DNA from 2 places in the Geobacillus sp. LYN3 genome. Region 2 is predicted to be linked to the other one. Evidence: riboswitches for the same ligand, from Rfam matches in the RefSeq annotation. Region 2 holds a riboswitch; the other holds the start of a gene.

Region 1 (6,782 bases), 350 kb from region 2:
GCTCCATTGAAATTAAAACGATGCAAGGTGGCGTTACCATTCCACATATTGAGGAAGAAGTTGCTATAAAGCTCCGCGATGATATTTCGAAGCTTGCCCGTTTAAAGGAGCTTGATGAAGTATGACGTTTCGCTATTCCAAGCTAAAAATATTCTATGACCTGCTAGACCTTATCAAAAGCAATCTGTTTATACTTTTCATTTTATTCCTAAATTCGGGTAGTAATTCTATGTTCATGAATATTGTGCAATGGGGTGCGATTGCGGTTTTCGGATTCAGTTTACTGTTTCGCATCTATGAGACATTATTTACTAAAGTTGTATTTGCCGAAGATGGCATTCATATACATAAGGGCCTATTTTCTAAATCAGAGCAATTTATACCACGTGAAAAATTTGAGAATGTGCAAACGAAGGCAAATGTTTTGCAACGATTATTTGGCGTACAATCGATCACAATGGAAACAGGAGAAGCAACTAGCGATGTGACATTGGAATTTGTAAATAAAGTGGATTGCATCAAGATAGAGGATTATGTTTTACGAAATGGGAATCAAGAGCAGCATGCTGAGGAAGCCATCAATGAATCTGAACGTCAAATTCTTTTCACCACTACCATTCGTGATATTTTGAAAGCTTCCCTATTGTCCTTCAGTTTTTTAGCCATCATTCCTATTGGCTTAAATATATGGTCAGATGTACATCCAGAAAAATATATTAATGTAGATAAGGTTATGTCTCATCTTTCAGGATGGCTGCTCATCTTGCTAGTCTTACTTGCCGTATTAGCAGCTGTCGGTATCGGCGTCTTTAAAACGTTTAATAGCTACTATCAATATACCATTTCAATGGACAATGAACGCATTTATGTACAAAAAGGCTGGCTTTCTAAGCAAAGCTTTTCCATTCGCAAAGACAAAGTACAAGCGGTCATTTACAAACAAAACGGCTATCAAAAGTTGCTCGGTGTGACAACAATTAAACTTATTTCAGCAGGGGAAATTTTGCCAGGTGAGGACCAAAACATTAATGAATTTTTCCCGTACTTACCAACGGAAAAAGCACATGAATTAATAGCAATCATGCTGCCAGAATTTCAACTGCGTAGCATGACACATTATGCATCCCCTAAGGCAAAAAAGTTGATTTGGCTTCGACCACCAATTTTTGCAAGCCTCGTTGCTGCCATTGGATTTTGGAAACCCATTTTCTTTATTTTTGGTGCGATTGTGTTGGTGTTTACTTATATCAATCGTATTCGAGAATACCGTAATACAGCGTTTAAGTTAGAAGATGCGCATGTACAGCTTCGCTCAGGTGCCTTTACAGTAGAAACACTCGTAACGAAACGGGCAAAGTTGCTTGAATTGCAATTTGAGCGTTCTTTGCTACAGCGAATTTTTGATGTCATGAGTGTAAAACTAACAAATCGTGCACACCCGGTTCACGTAACAACGTTATTAGATATCGATTCTTCTCTACAGCCGTTGATCACATCTTGGTTTGAAGCGCGCACAAAAGATGTGGAGATTGATCCACATTCACAGTACGATTCTTTAAAGCAAGATGCTTGTCCGATTCCTTCTTACGTTGAAGTTAATAGCAAATAAATAGCATACCAGCAGCATATTCAATTATGCTGCTTTATTTATGAAAAAACATAATTTATATTTATTTTAATAAGAAAGCTGCTAATCAAATCGATGCCCTGTTATCAAAATCAAACTAAAAATGCTTCGGCACCAAAATGGCACCAACCGTAACTTTGGCACCATTTTGAGTGCCTGCTATAAAAAACAAAAAGCTTGAAACCCTTGATACGCAAGGATTTCAAGCTCCACACTTTAGTGATTCCGACTGGGCTCGAACCAGCGACCTCCACCCTGTCAAGGTGGCGCTCTCCCAGCTGAGCTACGGAATCATATTCTGTTGAACACATCTATTATTATATGGATATGCCTGATCTTTGTCAAATACTTTTTTAAAAAATTTTCATCTAGCGATTGGGTGTCAATCGCTGTACGGCATTGTCGCGCACAAGCAATAGGGCAAGAACGATCGTAAATCCCCGCTTTCAATACATCATTATGTTATTTAGCGCTCTATATTTATTCCTTTGATCACATGATTATATTATCAGCAGAGACATTTCATTTGACAGAATAAACGAAAAGGTATGCGCGAGGCAGCTTCTTTTGGCGCATACCTTTTTATTTTATCGTGCTGAAACAGTGGATGATGATGTTTCTTTGACATATGACAGTGCTTGCTCGAAATCGGCAATTAGATCGTCAGCGGCTTCAAGGCCAACACTAAGACGCAGCAAGCCGTCCGTGATGCCGCGCCGCTCCCGTTCTTCTTTCGGCATCGCCGCATGTGACATTTTGGCAGGATACGATAAAATCGATTCGACTGCTCCTAAGCTGACGGCAAATACAGGGATGCGAACATGCTTTACAAACGTCCGGACCGCTTCTTCATCGGCAAGGCGGAACGATAATACCGCGCCAAATCCTGATGCCTGATAGCGCTGAATCGCATGGCCCGGATGATACGTAAGCCCTGGATAATACACTTCTTCCACTTTCGGATGATTCGCTAAATAACGGGCTATCTTTAGCGCTGACTGCGATGATTGCTCGAGGCGGACATGAAGCGTTTTTAATCCGCGCAACACAAGCCATGCGTCTTGGACGCCGAGCACCGCTCCGAAAGAGTTTTGCAATTTGTACAGCTGTTTGGCAAGTTCCTCGTCTTTGACAACGGCAAGCCCGGCAACAACGTCGCTATGCCCCGATAAAAATTTCGTCGCGCTATGAAGGACGACATCGACACCAAGATCGAGCGGACGCTGCAGAGCGGGAGTCATAAACGTATTATCTAAAAACGTTAAACAGCCATTTGCCTTTGCAAGCTTCACAATCCCGCGAATATCGGTCACTTTTAAAAGCGGATTCGATGGGGTTTCAACGTAAATGACTTTTGTATTCGGGCGAATATGGGAAGCTACTTCATGCAAATCGGTCATATCAACGAACGTATATTCAATACCAAAGCGGCTCAATACCTCGGTAATCATTCGGTACGTACCGCCGTAAACGTCTTCCGTCACAAGCACATGATCGCCTTTGGACAAGAGGAGAAAAGCGGTGGAAATCGCCGCCATTCCGGATGAGAAGGCGAAACCGCGCACCCCGCCTTCTAACGCCGCAATCGTCTCTTCCAACGCTTCGCGCGTCGGATTGCCTGAGCGGCTATAATCATATTTGCCGAATGTATCAAAATCAAATTGATGGAACGTGGAAGCGTGCTGAATCGGCACACTGACCGCTCCCGTTTGAGGATCCATTTTCCATTTATTATGGAGCAGTTTCGTTTGAAAAGATATGTGTTGTTCCATCTCCCTACACCTCTTTCATACTTTTTAACGCTTGCGATAAGTCAGAAATTAAATCTTCGACATGCTCGATGCCGACAGAGAAACGAAGCAGCCGGTTACAGACACCGTTGGCGATGCGGATTTCTTCTGGAATATCGGCATGGGTTTGCGTTGCTGGATACGTAATAAAACTTTCGACTCCTCCTAAACTTTCGGCGAATGTAATTAATCGTAAACTTTGCAAAAAGCGGTTGACCCATTTTTCTTCGCGCAAACGAAACGATAACATGCCGCCTCTTCCCGGGTATAATACATCAGTAATATCTTCATGCGCCGCTAAAAATTCACTGATTCGCTTCGCGTTTTCTTCGTGCTGTCGCATCCGAAGCGCCAGCGTCTTCATGCCGCGAATAAGCAGCCATGAATCAAACGGTGAAAGCACAGCGCCAATTGCGTTCTGATATTCCGCAAGCCGCTTGCAAAGTTCCTCCCCCTTCGCAACGACGAGACCTGCCAACACATCGTTATGGCCGCCTAAATATTTTGTCGCACTATGGATGACGATATCGGCTCCTTGCTCGATCGGACGCTGAAAAACTGGTGTGTAAAACGTGTTGTCGACAATGAGAAGCAGTCCATGTTTTTTCGCAAATTTTGCCACTTCAGCAATGTCCGTTTCCTGCATTAACGGGTTCGTCGGTGTTTCTAAAAAAATCGCTTTTGTTTTTTCAGTGATGTAGTTCTCTACTAATCGTATGTCGCGAAAATCTACATAATGAAAAGACAAGCCGTATTTTCGCCAGCCGCGTTCAAATAAACGATATGTACCTCCATATAAATCGGAGGAAACGAGAAATTCATCCCCGCTTTCAAATAACGCAAGAACCGTCTGAATGGCCGCCATGCCCGAGCTGAACGCGTAGCCTTGGTCTCCTCCTTCTAGCTTTGCGATCGCTTCCTCGACGATTTTCCGCGTCGGATTGCCGGTACGAATGTAGTCAAATCCGGTAGACTTCCCGATTCCTTCATGACGGTACGCGGTCGAAAAATAGACGGGCGGATTGACCGTTCCTGTGACCGTGTCACTGCGGTTTCCGATTTGCGCCAATAACGTTTCCATTTTCTCCATCTGTATCTCTCCCTCTTCTATAAAATAAAAAAAGTCTTCTAAGAAGAAGACTTTTCCATACGTCGATCAGTGCTTCTTCTTATCTGCCGAATTGAAAAAATTCAATTCGCTGGATTTAGCACCTGGCCAAAAATTGGCTGGTTGCTGAAGCTTCATAGGGCCAGTTCCCTCCACTTCTCTTGATAAGAATGCATCCTTCACTATTCATTTTTTCTGATTACTAAAAAATGTACCTCATTTATCGTAAGTTTGCAAGAAATTTTTTAAATTTTTCAAATTGACACGTTGTTTTTATACGTTGAAAAAACTCCCGGCGCTTTTTTATGTAAATATTCATCATAATCTGCTGTGTTTGTTAACATGTTTTTACAAAAATATGGTACAATAACAGGTGAATCTGTTTTTGTTGGAGGATCCATCATGGCATTACAAAAAGGGACAATGCATGATTACACTATTTATAGCGATGAGCTGGATGAGGAAATAACGCTGCTTGCCTATTTGCCAAGTTCGTTTTCCCCGCTTCATAAGTATTCTCTTCTTATCGCTCAGGATGGGAAAGATTATTTTATGTACGGGAAAATAAAAAGCGTTATTGAACAACTGATGGAAAACGGCGAGATTGACCGCACCATTGTCATCGGAATTCCATATCGCGATGTTAAGGACCGCTATGAGAAATATCATCCAAACGGAAAGAAAAACAGCCGTTATTTGCGTTTTTTAGCACATGAGCTCGTTCCGTTTTTAGATCAAACGTTTCCTACGTACCAAATCGGAAAAGGACGCGCGCTCATCGGCGATTCCCTTGGCGGCACTGTATCACTAATGGCAGGATTATTGTATCCGCATACATTTGGAAAAATTGCGATGCAGTCGCCATATATCGATGAAGGAATCATCGAACAAATTTTACAATTTACAGAACCATCATTATTGCAAATTTACCATTCGGTAGGTACAAACGAAACAGCAGTGAAAACGACGGACGGAAATGTGCGCGATTTTATCACTCCAAATCGAAAGGCGCGTGAAGCGTTTATTCAAAAAGGATTTTTGTATGAATACAACGAATTTGATGGCGGTCATGCATGGACATATTGGCAGCCTGATGTTCCGCGTGCAATCGCGCATATCCTTTCTTTGTAAACACTACTATGCTCTTCGGAATTTTGTTATAATTAAGTACTACTTATCATAAGGAGGGGTTTTTATGAAATATGGTATTGCTTTATTTCCTTCGAAGCGAATACAAGATTTTGCCAATTCCTATAGAAAGCGTTACGACAGCCATTACGCCCTCATTCCGCCGCATTTAACCTTAAAAGAGCCTTTTGAAGCTGACGACCAGAAAATTAAAGAAATTGTAAAGGAACTGCGCAAAATCGCTGCTGAAACAGATGTCATTCCGTTAAAAGTGACAAAGTTTAGCTCATTTTATCCAACAAGCAATGTTATTTATTTAAAAGTGGAGCCGAATGAAACGCTCGAGCGTCTCCATGAACGGCTTCACAGCGGAATCCTTGCTGATAAGTCAGAATACGTATTTGTCCCTCATATTACCATCGGCCGTGATTTGCCAAACGCTGAATATGCTGATGTATACGGACAATTACGGATGCAAAACGTTCATTTTGAAGAAACGGTTGACCGCTTCCACCTTCTATATCAACTAGAAAACGGCTCATGGACAGTATATGAAACATTTCTTGTTGGAGGAAAGGAACAAGAGTAATATGAACGTAGCAATCGGAACAAAAAATGATACATCTTTATACAACGATGCCTTGCTTGTTCGACGAATCGTATTTATCGAAGAGCAGCATGTTCCGGAAGAAGAAGAAATTGATGAATTTGAGCAAGAAGCAATGCATTTTGTTTTGTACGATGGGGAAAAACCGATTGGTGCCGGCAGGTTTCGCACGATCGATAACGGTCTAGGCAAGATCGAACGAATTTGCGTTTTGCCGCAATATCGCGGTAGTGGGGCAGGAAAGCTGATTATGGAAGCGATTGAGCAGTTTGCAAAAAAACAAGGTGTCCCAAAAGTAAAACTGAACGCGCAAACACATGCGGAGCCATTTTATCAAAAACTTGGATATCAAACTGTTTCCGATGTGTTTATGGATGCTGGAATCCCTCATGTAACGATGGTAAAATCGCTTTAAGACCGTATCAAACGATGGTACGGTCTCTGCTCATTTTCTGCAATCCATAAAGAATAGTTGCGTACACTGTTGTTACATAAGCGGTTATGCTGTACGTATAGCAGCCA
Region 2 (4,103 bases):
GAGGGCTTTTTTTGATCAAGTCCCCGGAAAAGCTCCTAACGGGAATGCTCTTTTGTTAAAAATCCGGTAAGCGGGCTGTAAGCGCCTGTTCCGATCAATTCTAAATCACTTAATTCGGCATTTGTCAGCTCAATTTCTTTTGTCAGTGTATCCAATGGATAGCTAGGATTCCATCGATCGATTAATGTGCCTCCGTGTGGAATGCTTAAACTCATTGTTCATAACCTCCTAGAATCAATATTTCATATAGGAAAACTATGATTTATTGCGAAACGTCACCGCTGTTTTTGTATAATGATCGTTTTTCTTCGGCTATTGTTTTTTCAAGCTAATAATGCCAAAGGTGACAAGCCAAACCTTATGAGATGTGAAGGCCGCATTCTGTTTTTCCGTGGCCGACCCATCTGCCGGAACGTAAATCATTTGGATCGAGTGCGGGGGACGTACAAGGTTCACAGCCAATGCTTGGATAGCCGCGATCGTGAAGGACATTGTACGGAAGACGACGTTTGTATACATAATTCCATACATCTTTCCATGTCCAATGAATAAGAGGGCATATTTTTATGGATTTAAATTTGTCATCTTTATTTATATATTCTACATGGCTTCGTGTTGGCGATTGTTCGCGGCGCAGTCCAGAAATCCAAGCGGTTATTCCTGTTAATGCTTCGCGAAGCGGAATGACTTTTCGCAGTTCACAACATTTATTTGGGTTGTGTTTCCATAATTCATCTCCCAACTGTTGCGCTTGTTCTTCTAGCGATAAACTTGGTTTTTTCATGACGATGCGGAGAGAAGGATATTTTTCTTTTACTTTTTCGATTGTTTTGTACGTTTCGCGAAAATGGAGCCCGGTATCGAGAAATACGATTTCCGCATCTGGCTTTACTTGCGAAATCAAATCGATTAACACGATTCCTTCAACGCCGAAGCTACAGGCGTACACAATATCGTCCTTATATTGGCGGAATGCCCAAGTGAGGACATCAAGCGCCCCTTTTGTTTCATTATCGTGAGGGAATGAAGGTTTTTCTTCGGCTTCCCATGTTTGATAAGTGAGCATCTTTCTCCCTCCTTAAAAATCAAAGAAAATAAAGTGGATTAGTCGGTTATATAGGAATAGAAAGAGAATGAACGCTTATAAAAAACGCTCTCCCATTTTGGAAAGAGCGAAGAGGCCGCATATTTCACCTTATCTTCCAAAATGGCACCCATTTTGCTGGAATTAGCACCTTACTTTTTCATGAAGCAGGTTGCCGGAGTTCATCGGGCCAGTTCCTTCCCTCACTCTCGATAAGTTTGATGTAATTGATTAAAATTTTAACATAATTCACACAAAAGTCAATCCTAGTTTTTCGATAGGAATTAATTTTTTGCTGATATAACACAGTAGAGGAATAAAGAAATCAGGAAAGAAAAGGGCGGTTTGTTGTCCGACCTTTTCCATGCATGTCAACCGGATAATAGGGAATTATGCAAAACAGAGGATGCAGAAACGCGGATCGGCAATGTTACTTCGACGGTTGTTCCTTTATTCTCTTCACTCATAATCGACATCGTTCCACCGTGGTCTTCGATAATTTTTTTACTGATCATTATTCCGAGGCCAGTACCTTTTTCTTTTGTTGTAAAGAACGGTTTTCCTATTTTTTCTAGCTGTTCTTTTGGAATTCCGCAGCCTTCGTCGATAAAGCGGATAAGAACGGAATATTCATCCTTTTTTTGTGCCTCAATAAAAATATGTCCACCGCTTTTCATCGCTTCCATTGCATTTTTTAAGAAATTAATAAATACTTGCTTTAATCCGTTTTCGTCACATTCAATGTGAGGAAGAGATGGATCAATTTTTGTAATAATTTGGATGTTATGCAAAATACCTTGTGTTTCTAATAAAGTGGTGACATGTTGAAGCAAAACACCAATATCACTTTTTGTAAATTTGGTTGCTTGTGGTTTTGCCAACACTAATAGTTCGCCTAAAATAAGTTCAATGCGCTGAATTTCTGATTCAATAATGTGAAGGTAAGGTTTTTTCACGTCAAGTTCGAATTGCAATAGTTGTATAAATCCTTTTATGGCTGTAAGCGGATTGCGAATTTCATGGGCGATCCCAGCCGCTAGCTGGCCGGCAACTGAGAGCTTTTCCGATGTTCGAATGAATTCTTCTGTTTTTTTCAGTTCGGTAATATCGGTGAATGTCAATACCGCATCAACGACGGCTCCATTTTCCAAAACAGGCGTTACCGTATAGGAAACGGGGAAATGGGTACCATCTTTTTTCCAAAAAATATCTTCACTAATATGATATGTTTTCCCATCTTGAATGGCGAGATCAATTGGGCATTCATCAATAGAGTAAGGAGTTCCATCTTTTTTCGTATGGTGAATGATATCATGCGATGCTTTTCCAATGGCTTCTTCCGCTTTATATCCCGTCATTCGTTCTGCAGCTGGATTCCAGAAAACGATATTTCCATGTTTATCAATCCCACAAACTCCTTCAGCAATAGAATTTAATATGAGTGTATGTTTATGATATAAGTTTTCCAGCTCTTTTCGGTAGCGATTGAGTTCCGTCATATTTTGGCCAATCACATAAATTCCTTTCAAGCGATTTCCATGAATTATTGGAATGGTTTTAAAATGCATGTCAATAATTTTTCCATTTTTATGCTTTACTTGTAAATCATATTCACAACTTTCTCCTTTTAATGTTCGTTCAAATTTTTTTTTTGCTTTTTCAATTTGGTCTGGGGCGATAAACTGAGTAAAATGTTTGCCAATATATTCGCGTGGTTTGTATCCAAGCATTTTTCTTACTTCAGGGTTGCCGGATATAAGTAGCCCATTTATGTCTAGCAGAAGAATCACATCAGGGTATTCGAAAAAAAGACATTTATGACATTGTTTATTTTCTTTTAATAAGCGGCTAATGATAAATGCGGACGCTGCCAAACAAAAGGCGCTGAGCACAGCAACGATGGAGCTGAACAAAAATCGAGTGAAAGAATCCGCCATATGGGGAAAATGTATTGACCAAACCACAAGGCTGATGATGCATATGATTGCTGCTGCAGAGAGCATGTAAATAGGAAATGTGTGGGCGAATAGTATTTTCAATAATATGTAAGAAACGATTACGGTAATGAAGAATAATAGAATGATAAATAACACGTAATGAATACCGCCAGAGATCATTTTTATTCTCCTCTCCCGCCTTAAAACATTAGAACTTAGACATAATTATACGAAAATAAAGATAATTTGAGTAGAACCAATAAAAAACGCTGCCCAAAGCGAAAAGGACAGCGATAGATGTTTCCGCCTTACATGGATACGTAAGTATGGCATTGTACATAATGAATCATTGAAAAGCGACGTTTCCTTCAGCATTTTTTACTTTTTGCGTAAGTTTCCTAACTCCTCGGCGATGGCCTGCATCTCGCTTGGGCTAAACGTATTTTTTCTCATCACCATTTCATAAATGTCTTTTAGCTCATCATACCATTCCTCGGAGAAGTGGGAAGGTTTAATCGCATCAAAATTTAATACTTTTAGCTTTTCTTTTATTTTTTCTACCATGTACGCTACGTTTTCTGCCGACTTTTTGGATAAATCCATTTTTTTGCTCCTTCCTTGTAAAGGTTACATGTATTTTAACATACAAGGGAATACATTGCGCTAATATTTTTGTATATAATGGGGTCGAAAGGAGATGTGAAACAATGGTAAAAGTATTATTTGTTTGCTTAGGGAATATTTGTCGCTCGCCGATGGCGGAAGCGATTTTTCGACATTTAGTAAAAGAGAGAGGATTGGAAGGAAAAATCATCGTTGATTCAGCGGGAACAGGGAATTGGCATGTCGGAGAACCGCCGCATGAAGGTACACAGACGATATTAAAGAAAAATAAGATCGATTTTTCAGGAATTTGCGCTCGGCAAATTTGTAAAGAGGATTTGCAGGAGTTTGATTATATTATTGCCATGGATGCGGAAAATGTTGGGAATCTGCGACGATTAGCCGGATACAATAAAACAGGATTTATCGGCCGGCTTCTTGATTTTGTTCCAAATAGCGAAATTGCTGATGTGCCAGAT

The links. A riboswitch is a leader RNA that binds a small molecule or an ion and turns the genes downstream of it on or off. The one in region 2 is predicted to bind S-adenosylmethionine.
Region 1: another riboswitch for S-adenosylmethionine. It lies ahead of DCC82_RS06405 (methionine biosynthesis PLP-dependent protein); the one in region 2 lies ahead of DCC82_RS04490 (phosphoadenylyl-sulfate reductase).

Annotation. Positions count from the first base shown of each region.
Region 1 is NZ_QCWL01000001.1:1,217,489-1,224,270, reverse strand. Features, by position in the region: gene DCC82_RS06425 (PH domain-containing protein) at 1-125, shown strand, start outside; gene DCC82_RS06420 (PH domain-containing protein) at 122-1,609, shown strand; tRNA gene DCC82_RS06415 (tRNA-Val) at 1,848-1,920, opposite strand; gene metC (cystathionine beta-lyase) at 2,215-3,399, opposite strand; gene DCC82_RS06405 (methionine biosynthesis PLP-dependent protein) at 3,404-4,507, opposite strand; SAM riboswitch class I at 4,584-4,696, opposite strand; gene DCC82_RS06400 (alpha/beta hydrolase) at 4,928-5,656, shown strand; gene DCC82_RS06395 (YjcG family protein) at 5,721-6,242, shown strand; gene DCC82_RS06390 (GNAT family N-acetyltransferase) at 6,244-6,675, shown strand.
Region 2 is NZ_QCWL01000001.1:871,412-875,514, forward strand. Features, by position in the region: gene DCC82_RS04485 (hypothetical protein) at 36-215, opposite strand; gene DCC82_RS04490 (phosphoadenylyl-sulfate reductase) at 359-1,066, opposite strand; SAM riboswitch class I at 1,193-1,303, opposite strand; gene DCC82_RS04495 (PAS domain-containing sensor histidine kinase) at 1,456-3,201, opposite strand; gene DCC82_RS04500 (DUF1128 domain-containing protein) at 3,400-3,624, opposite strand; gene DCC82_RS04505 (low molecular weight protein-tyrosine-phosphatase) at 3,729-4,103, shown strand, end outside.